One region of the Mycolicibacterium sp. XJ2546 genome, then DNA from elsewhere that is predicted to be linked to it. Evidence: predicted binding sites of a transcription regulator. Region 1 holds the regulator's gene; the other holds the start of a gene.

What was found. Region 1 encodes LexA, which represses DNA repair genes until DNA is damaged. Its sites were predicted from a motif close to CGAACANNTGTTCG; they were not measured.
Region 2: cofD (2-phospho-L-lactate transferase) is a predicted target of LexA. The motif match lies at 5,365-5,378, and genes of this name have one in related genera.

The regions. Positions count from the first base shown of each region.
Region 1 is NZ_JBEFRW010000003.1:447,309-454,090, reverse strand. Features, by position in the region: gene nrdR (transcriptional regulator NrdR) at 1-58, opposite strand, end outside; gene ABQE44_RS08620 (LysM peptidoglycan-binding domain-containing protein) at 219-668, opposite strand; gene lexA (transcriptional repressor LexA) at 874-1,575, shown strand; gene ABQE44_RS08610 (sunset domain-containing protein) at 1,583-3,619, opposite strand; gene ABQE44_RS08605 (acyl-CoA dehydrogenase family protein) at 3,854-5,014, opposite strand; gene mbp1 (microaggregate-binding protein 1) at 5,186-5,428, shown strand; gene hflX (GTPase HflX) at 5,431-6,782, opposite strand, start outside.
Region 2 is NZ_JBEFRW010000002.1:458,256-465,037, reverse strand. Features, by position in the region: gene ABQE44_RS05805 (DUF808 domain-containing protein) at 1-83, shown strand, start outside; gene manA (mannose-6-phosphate isomerase, class I) at 89-1,327, opposite strand; gene ABQE44_RS05795 (TobH protein) at 1,332-2,414, opposite strand; gene ABQE44_RS05790 (phosphomannomutase/phosphoglucomutase) at 2,411-3,817, opposite strand; gene ABQE44_RS05785 (DUF3499 domain-containing protein) at 3,912-4,331, opposite strand; gene ABQE44_RS05780 (metallopeptidase family protein) at 4,463-4,885, shown strand; gene ABQE44_RS05775 (WhiB family transcriptional regulator) at 4,896-5,291, opposite strand; gene cofD (2-phospho-L-lactate transferase) at 5,598-6,578, shown strand; gene ABQE44_RS05765 (coenzyme F420-0:L-glutamate ligase) at 6,575-6,782, shown strand, end outside.

The DNA of each region.
Region 1 (6,782 bases):
CGGTCTCGCGGGAATCGACCACCCGCGAATCGGGATGGCGACAGAACGGACAGTGCATCACCGCTCCTTCGCCACGCCAACACACGACTACCTGGGACGACTCCGAGCGTACCTGCGCCGCACCCCGATGGCCCAGCGCCGGGGCGAATCGGGCATACCTGGCCGAAATGTCGACGAACACCGGTGTGCGGCACCTCTTTTCAGCGCCCACGATGTCGTCAGCCGACCGGCGTGATGAGCGTCTGGCCCGCGTCCAGCACCGCGGAGTCGAGTTCGTTGAGCTCACGGATCCGTTCCACCACCGCGCCGACCGGCGCGTCGGGTGCCACCCGCGCAGCCACCTGGTTCAGCGTTTCCCCGGTGTGCACCTGCACCACCGCGAGCCGATCCGGCACCGCGGCGGGGCTACCGACCACCCCGCCGAACTGCGCGACCAGTCCGAGCCACACCGTGATCGCCGCTGCAATCAGCGCGAGAACCACCGTGGTGGCCGGGGTGATCGGGCGGCGCCGATGCGGTGCCCGCGACACCACCACACCGCTCCCCCGATACCTGATCGGCGCCCCGCCCGGCCGCCGGGTCGGCCGCCTCCGTCGTGCGCCGGACGGCCGGACACCCGGCCTGGCCGCGGGTGCCGCCGAATTCTTCCGGGTTTCGATGATCGTCATCTGCCTGCCTCCCACTCGCGTCGTTCGCTCCTGTGTTCGAAGATAGTCGATCACATGTTCGATTAATAGAACGTGTGATCGAACTGTTGCAAACGATAGCGAGGCGGTCTGACAAATCCGGGCGCGCGAATGCCGCTCGGGTTTCTCGCGACACGCGTCGAACACATGTTTGATTAATCGTCGGCGGCGCGTTACATTCGGCGGCATGGATTCCAGCAGCGATTCCCCCGGCGATACCGACAACACCGGTGCGCGCCGACGGCCCGACACGGGTCTGACCGAGCGTCAGCGCACCATCCTCGAGGTCATCCGCGCCTCGGTCAGCACCCGCGGATATCCGCCGAGCATCCGGGAAATCGGTGATGCGGTCGGCCTGACGTCGACATCGTCGGTGGCTCATCAGCTGCGCACGCTGGAGCGCAAGGGCTATCTGCGCCGCGACCCCAACCGGCCCAGGGCCGTGGACGTCCGGGGGGTCGACGACCACGTGATGCCGGCAGTCACCGAGGTGGCAGGCTCCGACGCGCTACCTGAACCGACCTTCGTGCCGGTGCTCGGCCGCATCGCTGCGGGTGGGCCGATCCTGGCCGAGGAGGCCGTCGAGGATGTGTTCCCACTGCCGCGTGAGCTGGTCGGCGAGGGGTCGTTGTTCCTGCTCAAGGTCGTCGGTGAATCGATGGTGGACGCCGCGATCTGCGACGGGGACTGGGTGGTCGTCCGTCAGCAGAACGTCGCCGAAAACGGTGACATCGTCGCGGCGATGATCGACGGTGAAGCAACGGTCAAGACATTCAAACGCACCAGCGGCCAGGTGTGGCTGATGCCGCACAATCCCGCGTTCGACCCGATCCCCGGCAACGAGGCGGCCGTGCTCGGCAAGGTCGTGACCGTGATCCGTAAGGTCTAGTCGGCACCTAGTCGGCGCGGACGAAGCCGTTCGCGCGCGCGAATTCTTCGCTGGTGAACCAGATTTCGGCCCGCGTATCCTCATAGCCCACGGTGTCGGGTAGCCAGTACCGGCCCGACTGCGTGTCGGCCTTGATCGGATAACCCTCCGGCGCGTCGTTGGAGTCGTCGAGGGGCAGGCGGAACGCCGGCTGTGCGGGCTCGGGCTCCTCGGGCTCGATGCGGGCGTGCCGACCCGTGTCGGTCAGCGCGCTACGTTCGGCCTCCGTGGGCACCCGCGTCGGCGCAGTGTCGACGTTGTCGGGGTCTTCCTCGTCGAACTCCGCCGCCGGCGGTTCGTCCGCGGCTTCGGGTTCTGGTTCTGCGTCGACGGGCGGTGGCGCTTCCCACGGGCTCGACGACACCGGCTCTGGGGTGGCAGCGTCGTCGGTCGGCGATGACAGCGAGTCCAAGCCCTCACGCGCGTAGCGGTCGCCGAACAACGCCGCGTCGTAGTCGTCGCCGAACACCCCGGGTTCCGGGGCGTCCGCTGCGCTGTAGGCGGGTACGTCGTCGTCCCCGGCGCTGTACAGGGATGCCACGTCGTCGTCGCCTGCGCTGTACAGAGGTGCGGCGCCGTCGTCTGCGCCGAACCGCTCCTGGTCGTACCCGCCGTCGTCCAGCCCATCGCGGCCCAGTGCGAACTCGTCGTCATCGCCGCCGCGGCGGTTGCGCAGCGTCGCAAAGGCCACCAACCCGATGAGTATCAGCGCGGGCACGATGGCCAGCAGCCACCACCAGCTCCACTGAAAACCGTTGCCGTCGTTACCGTTTACGCCTTGCGCCGACGGGGGTGCGGCGGGCGCGGTCTGGCCCGGTACCTCCATCCCGGCCAGTTGCGGCGCCAGGTTGGCCGGCTCGGTGGTAAACGAGTTCGTCGACCGGTCCCACGAGATGGCGCCCTCGCTGAACCGCTGCGTGATGACGTCGCCGTCCTCGGACTGATCGGCAGTGGGAGCCCCGAGCGGGCCCTCGCCGCCGCCCAATTCGGCCCATGCCGCGTTGATCGGGCCGCGCACGATGACCGCACCGTAGTCGGGGGTCCAGAAGATGACCGGCTTGTCCTCGGCGCCGAACGTGCTCATCCGGCTGTTGGTGATGCCGCCGTCGACCTCGCCGGTGACCGGGAATCCGAGATCGCCCTCGGGCCCTCCGACGCTTTCGTACTTGTCGAGTACCTGACCGGTCAGGACGTTCGCACCGGTGTCCGGTGAGTAGAAGATCTTGCCGCCTGCGAAGTTCTGGGCGAGGCCGTCGGCGCCGATGGGATACGGCGGGCCTTCGGCGGCGCCGAGCGGCCCCATCGGCCCGCCCGCAGCCCGTCGTGCGGCGTTGATCGCGGCTACCGGGTCCTCCGGGATCTGCAAGTCCTCCAATTGGGCGGCCAGCTCCGGTGGCACGGTGGTGAAGGTTTTGGTCTTGGTGTTGTAGGTGATCTCGCCGCCGGAGAACTTCTGGCTGACGATGTCGCCCTGGTAGCGCTCATCCTCGGTGGGCACGCCCAGCGGTCCCGACGATCCGCCGAGTTCGTCCCACGCCGCGTTGATCGGTCCGCGGACGACATGCGCGCCGGTGTCGGGTGTCCAGAAGATCACCGGGTTGTCGCTGGCGCTGAACGTGGAGTTGCGGCTGTTGGGGGCGCGTCCGGGGCTTTCGTCAATTTTGGGGAATCCCAGGTCGCCGTCGGCGGCCCCGCCCAACGATTCGTACTTATCCAGGATCGCGCCCGTCATGAAGTGCGCGCCGGTGGCCGGGGTGAAGAACATCTTGCCGCCGGCGAAATCCTGGGCGAAGCCCTCGCCGAGGGCATAGACCTCGCCCTGCCTGGGCCCGAGCACGCCGCCGTCGCCGCCGCTGGCCTCCCAGGCGGCCGTGATCGCAGTGTTGGCTTCGACCTCCGGCTGGGCCGACGCGGCCGGCGCCGTCAAGACCAACGCCGCCACCGACAACAGGCCGACGGCCAACTGGCCGATCCGCCACCTACGCCGGGTCAGATGCCCGCTCATCAGATCCTCCCGCGGTCGGCGCCTGATTCCTGATTCGGTACCGCGCCGTCAACTGTGCCGTCAAATGGCGTCAACAACGAGAGGAACACGCCGACCTTGGAGAGAAAATACCTGGCCGGTGCGGGAAAGTTTCGAACACCTGGCAAGTCGTGCCCGCCGACAACGGTCGAATTTCACGTCTTCGGAAAATGCTGCCCGAGCTATTCGGCCAGGCCACAGCTGGATTCTTCGCAGTCAGACACCCAATGAACGGCCGACGATCTCCTTCATGATCTCGGTCGTGCCGCCGTAAATGGTCTGTACGCGAGCGTCCAGATAGGCGCGGGCAACCGGATATTCCCGCATATAGCCGTAGCCGCCGTGCAATTGCAGGCACCGGTCGATCAAATACACCTGCTTCTCCGTCGAATACCATTTCGCCATCGCGGCCTGCTCGGCGGTCAGCTTCCCGTCGAGGTGCAGGCCGATGAACTCATCGACCATGATCCGTACCGCCGTGGCTTCGGTGGCGAGCTCGGCAAGCAGGAACCGACTGTTCTGCTGGCTGCCGATCGGACGGCCGAAAGCCTTGCGCTCCTTGGCATATTGCAGGGTGAGCTCCAGCGTCGACTCCATTGCCGCCGCGGCGATCACCGCAATGCCGATGCGCTCCTGCGGCAGGTTCTGCATCAGGTAGACGAAGCCCTGACCCTCCTCGCCGAGTAGGTTTTCGGCCGGCACTCGCACGTCGGTGAACGACAGTTCGGCGGTGTCCTGGGCATCCAGCCCGATCTTGTCGAGTTTGCGGCCGCGTTCGAATCCGGCCATGCCGCGTTCGACCACCAACAGCGAAAATCCCATCGCTCCCTTGTCCGGGTCGGTACAGGCGACGACGATCACCAGGTCGGCGTGGATGCCGTTGGTGATGAACGTCTTGGCCCCGTTGAGGATGTAGTGGTCACCGTCTTTGACGGCGCGGGTCTTGATTCCCTGTAGGTCGCTGCCGGTGCCCGGTTCAGTCATCGCGATCGCGGTAATGGTTTCGCCGGAGCAGAACTTCGGCAGCCACCGCTGCTTCTGCTCCTCGTTAGCCAGCTTGATCAGGTACGGGGCCACCACATCGTTGTGCAGGCCGAAACCCAGTCCGCTGTAGCCGCCCGCGGTGGTCTCCTCGACCACCACTGCGTTGTAGCGGTAGTCGGGGTTGCCGCCCCCGCCGTACTCCTCGGGCACGGCCATCCCGAGGAAGCCCTGCTTGCCTGCTTCCAGCCAGACGTTGCGGTCGACGATCTTGTCCTGTTCCCACTGTTCGTGGTGCGACGCGACGTGGCGGTCCAGAAACGCCCGGTACGACTCGCGGAACAGGTCGTGCTCGGGCTCGAAAAGGGTGCGCTCGTATTGGACGACGCCGGCCATGGGAAACCTCCGGTCGGAAATTCGATGAATCCGCAAATTTACCCCAGCCAACCGGATGGTCGGCGGCCTGCGCGCGTGGGGCAGCGCCGTGACGTCGGCCACGACTGGTTTAGCGACGGAGTCGTTCGGGGAATCTGCGGAGCACACCAACCCGCCAGGGAGGAAACAGCGATGTCGGACGACAACAAAAGCGGTCCCGAGGAAGGGATCAAGGGCGTCGTGGAAGGCGTCAAGGGCAAGGCCAAAGAGGTCGCTGGCGCGGTAGCGGGCCGCGACGACCTGTACCGCGAGGGTAAGGCCCAGCAGGACAAGGCCGATGCGCAGCGCAACGCCGCGCAGAAGGAAGCCGAAGCCGAAAGTGCCCGCGCCGCGGCCGAAACCGCTGAGAAACGACAGGAAACCGAGCAGAGGTAACGCTAGAACGTCGCGTATGCGCGCAGGCTGGCCGCCAACGGCATCGGCACGCGCGCCTTGATTCTCGTGCCATCGGCGGTGTGCTCAGTGGCGTCGATTCGCCCGTCGGCGTGCAGCTTGTTGACGAGATCGCCTCGGTCATACGGAATTGTCACGTCCACCGCCGTGTCGGTCGGGGTGATCATCTCAGCCATCCGCGACTGCAGCCGATCCAGCCCGTCACCGGTGTGTGCGGAGACGAACACCGCATCCGGAAGCGCCCGGCGCAGCTGTGCCAGCGCGAGATCGCTGGCGACGTCGATTTTGTTGACCACCAACAACTCTGGGACCGCCTGGAGGTTGCGCTCGGCGATCACCTCGTTGATCACTTCCCGTACGGCGTTGATTTGGGCCAACGGGTTGCCGTCAGATCCGTCGACGACGTGCACCAGCAGGTCGGCGTCGACGACCTCCTCCAGGGTGGAGCGGAACGCCTCCACCAGCTGGGTGGGCAGGTGTCGCACGAACCCGACGGTGTCGGTCAGCACGAACGGCCGGCCGTCGTCGAATTGTCCTCGCCGCGTTGTGGGCTCGAGCGTGGCGAACAACGCGTTCTCCACCAGCACCCCGGCGCCGGTCAGCGCGTTGAGCAGGCTGGACTTGCCCGCGTTGGTGTAGCCCACGATTGCGATCGAGGAAATCTCGCTGCGCCGACGCCCGCTGCGCTGGGTGTCGCGGACCTTCTTCATGTCCTTGATGTCGCGGCGCAGCTTGGCCATCCGCTCGCGGATGCGGCGGCGGTCGGTTTCGATCTTGGTCTCGCCGGGTCCGCGCAGACCCACGCCGCCGCCGGCACCGCCCGCACGGCCACCAGCCTGCCGCGACATCGATTCGCCCCAGCCACGCAGCCGCGGCAGCATGTACTCCATCTGCGCCAGCGATACCTGTGCCTTGCCTTCCCGGCTGGTGGCGTGCTGGGCGAAGATGTCAAGGATCAGCGCGGTGCGGTCGATCACCTTGACCCTGACCGCCTTTTCCAGCGCGGTGAGCTGCGCGGGGCTGAGCTCACCATCGGCGATGACGGTGTCGGCGCCGGTGGCCAGCACCACCTCGCGCAGTTCCTGGGCCTTGCCGGAGCCGATATAGGTCGCGGGATCGGGCTTGTCGCGGCGCTGGATCAGCCCTTCGAGCACCTCCGAGCCCGCTGTCTCGGCCAGCGCGGCCAGTTCGGCCAGGCTGGCCTCGGCGTCGGCCGCGCTGCCTTCGGTCCACACACCCACCAGCACGACGCGCTCCAGCCGCAGCTGGCGGTACTCGACCTCGGAGACGTCGGCCAGCTCGGTGGACAGGCCGGCGACACGGCGTAGCGCGGTAC
Region 2 (6,782 bases), on a different contig from region 1:
CAGCGGTGATCGGCCTGGTTATCGGGTCCGTGGCGGTCGCGGTCAGGCACGTGTTGCCGATTGGCCGCAACGCCAAGCACTGAGCCCGTCAGATTCCCACGGTGGACCGGAACAGCTTCGTCGGCTCCGCGGCGACCAACCGGATCGGGCCGTCGTCGGCCGACACCCACGCCGCCGAGCCGCGTTGAAGCGTCACCTTGCCCGACTTGGCGTGCACCACCGTTGACCCCTCCGTGCACAACAAGATCTGCGGACCGTCGTTGCGGGTCGGCGCGTCGATCTCGTGGCCGAGCTGGTCGCCGTCGATGCACAGCACCGACACCGCGAATTCCGGTGCGGGCGTGTCATAGACCAGCTCCATACCGCCTTCCATGCTGTCCCTGGCTATTTCGGGACGGATGACCACATCGGCCGCGGGGGTGAAGTCGAGCACCCGCAGCAGCTCGGGAACGTCGACGTGTTTGGGGGTCAGCCCGCCGCGCAGCACGTTGTCGGAGTTGGCCATCACCTCGACGCCCACCCCCTCCAGGTAGGCGTGCAGGTTGCCTGCGGGCAGGTAGATGGCTTCGGCCGGTGCCAGGCTGATCCGGTTCAACAGCAGCGAGGCCAGCACGCCGGCGTCGCCGGGATAGCGCTCCCCGAGCTCGAGCAGGGTCTTGGCCTCGGCGGCGAACTTGCGCTTGCCCGAGCGCACGTAATTGATGGCGCCGTCGAGCACCGCGGGCACCAACACGTCGATGTCGGGCTGCGGCGCGGTGATCCAGGTGGTGAACAGGGCGCGTAAACCATCGGCGTCGGATTGGCCGCCGAGCAGGTTGATGAACGGGTCCAGGGCGCTGACGTCCAGCGCGCGCATCAACTCGACCGTGCGCCCCGCCGGCCGGAAGCCGGCCAGCGCTTCGAATTGCCCTAGGGCGACGAGTATTTCGGGTTTGTGACTGGGATCGCGGTAGTTGCGGTTGGGTGCCGAGATCGGAATGCCTGCCCGCTCCTCGCGGTGGAACCCCTCCACCGCCTGCTCGGCGCTCGGATGCGCCTGCAGCGACAGCGGTTCGTCGGCGGCGAGCACCTTGAGCAGAAACGGCAGGCTGTCGCCGAACCGGCTGCACACCGCCGCGCCCAGTTGGCCCTCGGGGTCGTCGCGCACCGTTTCCAGCAGCGACCGCTCACCGTCGTCGGTCTGCAGCCACGCCGGGTCGCCCGGGTGGGCCCCGAACCACAGCTCCGCTTCGGGATGTGCTGTGGGGCTTGGCCGTCCAGTGAAATCGGCAATCGCGGTCCGCGAACCCCACGCATAGGTCCGCACCGCGCCACGTAGCAGGTGCACTTGCTTAACCTCGAACCAGTTTCAGATAAACGGCCGTCATCTCCAGCCGCACCGCCAGGATCGCCAATTGTTGTTCGGGGCGGCCGTTGCCGGAGGTCGGGACGCCCTCGCCGGTGGCCGCCTCCGGCACGTCCTCGGCGTCGAGCACGTCGACGCCGTCGAGCCCGCTCACCCGCGCCACCACCACCTGCCGTTCGGCGTCGGTGGTCAGCGCCAAGGTACGCACCCGCTCGGGCAGCGCGCCGTCGATCTCTTCGTCATGGAACAACCGGTCGACGCCGGGCGCACCACCGAACCCGGCGCGCAGCGCGGCGACCGCATCGGCCAGGCCGGCCGCCGCGACCACCCGGTGCGCGACACGCAACATCACCGCCGCCGCGTGCCGCGCCAACGCCAGCGTCGCCGGAGTGTCACCGGCCAACACCACCTGCCGGTCGGCCATGCGGTCGGCCAGCGTCTTGGCGGGATTGGTGAACAGCTCATGGGCGGCGCTGTTGCGGAACGCCTCGGCGTCGAGTTCGTCGGCCAACGCGTCGAGATCGAACCGCATGCTCGGCTGCACGACGGACAGGATCGCCAACCCGGCGGCCAGGTACCGCACCAGGCTGAACTCCTCGGGCACCCACACCCGTGGCGCCAGCGCGACGGCGCGGCCCGCGACCACGTCGCGCAGCGGGCCCTCGAAGGGCGCCACCACCACGACCCGGGCGCCGCGATGCAACGCGGTGGCCGCCGCCGACACCAGCACGGGGTCACCGGCGTCGTCGCCGGCGACGACGAGCACGTCCAACGCGCCGATCCAGGGCGGTACCTCCGCCGCGACGACGATCGGCGCGGTCACCGACCCGCCGACCGCGGCCGCAACCAGCGACCCGGCCGTCTGGGCGTTGCCGCGATCGGCCAGCCAGATCAGGGTGCGGGGTGATTGTTCGGCGCGCAGGCCATCCAGTTCGCCCTCGGCGAGTGCGGCGGCGGTGGCGCGCACCTGGGCACCGGCCATCGACGCTCCGCGCAGCAAACCGTCACGGTCAGCGGCCAGCAAACCGTCCACATCGTCGAGGTCGACGGCGGCACGGGTCGCGTTCACGTGACGGCCCCTGACTCCTCGGGCATTTGAGCGTTCACGGTCCGGGAGACCTGCCCGACGATCGTGTCGATCTCCTCGACGGTGCGGGCCTCCACGTTGAGCCGTAGCAACGGCTCGGTGTTGGACATGCGCAGGTTGAACCAGCTCCCGTCGCCCAGGTCGACGGTCACGCCGTCGAGGTGGTCGATCGATTGGATCTGCGGGCCGAACGCCTTGAGCACCTCCACCACACACGCCTCGGCGTCGGTGACCGTGAAGTTGATCTCGCCGCTGGCCTCGTAGCGCTGGTAGTCGGCCATCAGCTCCGACAGCGGCCGGTCCGCCTCGCCGAGCGCCGCCAGCACGTGCAGCGCGGCGAGCATGCCGGAGTCCGCGCCCCAGAAGTCGCGGAAATAATAGTGCGCGGAGTGCTCGCCGCCGAAGATGGCGCCGGTGTCGGCCATCAACGCCTTGATATAGGAGTGCCCGACCCGTGAGCGCACCGGTGTACCGCCACGCTCGGCGACCAGTTCGGGCACCGCCCGCGAGGTGATCAAGTTGTGGATCACCGTCGCGCCGATCTCGCGGCCCAGTTCGCGCGCGGCGACCAGCGCGGTCACCGCCGACGGCGATACCGGACGGCCCCGCTCGTCAACGACGAAACACCGGTCGGCGTCCCCGTCGAAGGCCAGCCCGATATCGGCGCCGGACTCGACCACATGGGCCTGCAGGTCGAGCAGGTTGGCCGGGTCCAGCGGGTTGGCCTCGTGGTTGGGGAACGTGCCGTCGAGCTCGAAGTACATCGGTTCGAGGGTGACCGCCGCGATCGGGCCGAGCACCGCGGGCGTGGTGTGGCCTGCCATCCCGTTGCCCGCGTCCACGGCAACCTTTAGCGCACGCAGATCGGTCAGGTTCACCAGCGACCGCAGGAACTCGCCGTAGTCGGCGAGCACATCGCGGTCGCTGATCGTGCCGCGCGAGCCGCCATGGCCTGGGACGCCCGCGATGACCTCTTCGCTGATGGTCGAGAGCCCGGTGTCCTTGCCGACGGGTTTGGCACCGGCCCGGCACAGCTTGATGCCGTTGTAGGCGGCTGGGTTGTGGCTCGCGGTGAACATGGCGCCGGGACAATCCAGCAGGCCCGAAGCGAAATAGAGCTGATCTGTCGACGCCAGCCCGATCCGTACGACGTCGAGACCTTGGGCCATCACACCCTCGGCGAAGGCGGCAGCCAGCGCCGGTGAGCTGGCCCGCATATCGTGGCCGACCACCACCTGCGCTGCCTGAGATTCTCTGTCGCGAACCAGCCGCGCGAACGCACCGCCGACGTCGGCGACGAACGCGTCGTCGAGTTCCTCACCAACCAAGCCACGCACGTCATAGGCCTTGATGACGCGATGAACCGCCGCGGCGGGCCGAGACATATAGCTCCTTGTGACGTGGACTACTGGCGCCAGCCTAGCCGTCAGACGCCGCCTGCACGGCCGCTACTCCGGGCCCGGCCGGCTTCGCTGTGACTCAATCGGTCGGGTCGGGTAACACCCGCAGGTGGCCCCGTCGGCGTCCGTTGGATGCAGGCCGCTTCGTCGGCGGTGCCACCAGCATGCCACCGGGCGTCGGAGTGGTTGGGTCGGAAAAGCTGGCGGCGACGCCGTTGACCGGAGGTGCGACGTCGCGTCCCTCACGGACCGCCTCGGCCAACGCGACCAGATCGTCTTCGTCAGGGTGCGACGGCAGCGGTCCGGCATGGCGCACCAGCTCCCAGCCACGCGGCGCGGTGATCCGGCCGGCGTGCACCACGCACAGGTCCCACGAGTGCGGCTCAGACACCGTGGCGAGCGGACCCACCACCGCGGTCGAGTCGGAGTAGACGAAGGTCAGCGTCGCGACCGCATAGTGAGGGCACCCGGGCCGGCAGCAGCGACGGGGAACGTTCACGCACGGAAGGCTATCGCGGACGCACCCGGCAAGCTGCTGGACACGCGCAGTACCAGGACGGCCGATCTCCAACCGTTACGATCGTGTCCGTGGCCGAACGGGCACGTATGCGATCGCGCCGCGGCCGGGAGATGCGCGGGCCGCTGCTTCCCCCAACCGTGCCCGGCTGGCGCAGCCGCGCCGAGCGATTCGACATGGCGGTGCTGGAGGCCTACGAACCCATCGAGCGGCGCTGGCATGAGCGGCTGTCCGCGCTCGACGTGGCGGTCGACGAGATACCGCGGATCTCGCTGAAGGATCCCGACACCATGCAGTGGCCACCCGAGGTGGTTGCGGACGGGCCGATCGCGCTGGCGCGGTTGATACCGGCGGGGGTGGACGTGCGGGGTAATGCCACTCGGGCCCGAATTGTGCTGTTTCGCAAGCCGATCGAGCGACGGGCCAACGACACCGTCGAACTCGGCGATTTGTTGCATGAAATTCTGGTGGCTCAGGTGGCCACCTACCTGGGGGTCGAACCTTCTGTCATCGACCCGACGATCGACGACGAGTAGAGCGCGCGGACTAGATGATGCCGCGTTTGAGGCGGCGGCGCTCGCGCTCGGAGAGCCCGCCCCAGATGCCGAAGCGTTCATCGTTGGCCAGCGCGTAATCGAGGCAGGCGTCCTTCACCTCGCAGCCCTGGCAGATGCGCTTCGCCTCCCGCGTCGAGCCGCCCTTCTCCGGAAAGAACGCCTCCGGATCGGTTTGAGCACACAGTGCGCGCTCTTGCCAGAGGTCGTCTTCGGGAGTCAATGGCGGCGCAACATCGATTGGGTCGGGCACCAGACTCAATTGCGGACGCGTGGGTATCGCAGCCGGTGCCGGTCCGATATTGGTGTGCGGCGCGCTGCCTACTGAGCCGAACAGTCGGTCATCGAACGGAACCACACGATCGAAATGGCCTTGCTCAAAAGACATCTTCCCGCCTCCTCACCTGATCTCGTAGATCCCTAGAAATGGAGCCTCGCTGTTGAGATGTGGCCATCCCATTCGAACAAGTGATCGAATCTCGGTCTGCGACACCGGAACCGGCAGGCCAACCGCGAAATGACACTGCTGTGATTACACACGCGTTAGATGCTGCGGTCAAGCGTTGGAACAGAAATTCATACCATTCCGTGACCGATTCTCGGCGAGTCGTTGATCGGCGTGTCTGTCACACCCGCCCCATTGCAGTGCTCCTGCGCGAACCGCCTCGGCCGCGACGGCCTACTCTCGTTCGATGTGAAGGTCACGGTTCTGGTCGGCGGGGTCGGCGGTGCGCGGTTCCTGTTAGGCGTGCAGCATCTTCTCGGGCTGGGCCAGTTCGGTGACGACTCGACCAACGAGTTGACGGCGATCGTCAACATCGGAGACGACGCATGGATGTTCGGTGTGCGGATCTGCCCGGACCTCGACACCTGCATGTACACCCTCGGCGGCGGCATCGACCCGGACCGCGGCTGGGGCCATCGCAACGAAACCTGGCACGCCAAGGAGGAACTCGCCGCCTACGGCGTACAGCCGGACTGGTTCGGGTTGGGCGATCGCGACCTGGCCACCCATCTGGTGCGCACCCAGATGCTGCGGGCCGGTTATCCGCTGTCTCAAGTCACCGAGGCGCTGTGCAAGCGGTGGTCACCCGGAGCGCGTCTGCTGCCGGTGACCGACGACCGCAGCGAAACCCACGTTGTCATCACCGATCCCAGCGACGGCGAGAAGCGCGCCATTCACTTTCAGGAGTGGTGGGTGCGCTACCGCGCGCAGGTGCCCACGCACAGTTTCGCGTTCGTCGGCGCCGATGCCGCCACCGCCGGCCCGGGTGTCGCCGAGGCGATTGCGACGGCGGACGTCGTGCTGCTGGCGCCGTCCAACCCGGTGGTCAGCATCGGCGCGATCCTGGCCGTACCCGGCATCCGCGCCGCACTGCGCTCCACCCCGGCGCGGGTGATCGGCTACTCGCCCGTCATCGGCGGGAAACCGTTGCGCGGCATGGCCGACGAATGCCTGTCGGTGATCGGGGTGCAGAGCACCTCCGAGGCGATCGGCCAACACTACGGCGCCCGTTCGGGAGTCGGCATCCTCGACGGCTGGCTGGTGCACGAAGGTGACTCCGCCGCGATCGACGGCGTCGAGGTGCGGGCGGTGCCGCTGCTGATGAAGGATCCGGCGACCACAGCCGAAATGGTGCGTGCCGGGCTGGATCTGGCCGGTGTGAAACCGTGACCGAACACGGATCGGCAGCCGCCGTCGAACTGCTCCCCGTGCTGGGGCTGCCGCAGTTCCGGCCCGGTGACAACCTGGCGGCGGCGATCGCGACGGCGGCACCCTGGTTGCGCGATAACGACGTCGTCGTCGTCACCAGCAAGGTGATCTCCAAGTGCGAAGGCCGTATCGTCGCAGCACCGTCTGACCCCGACGAGCGTGATG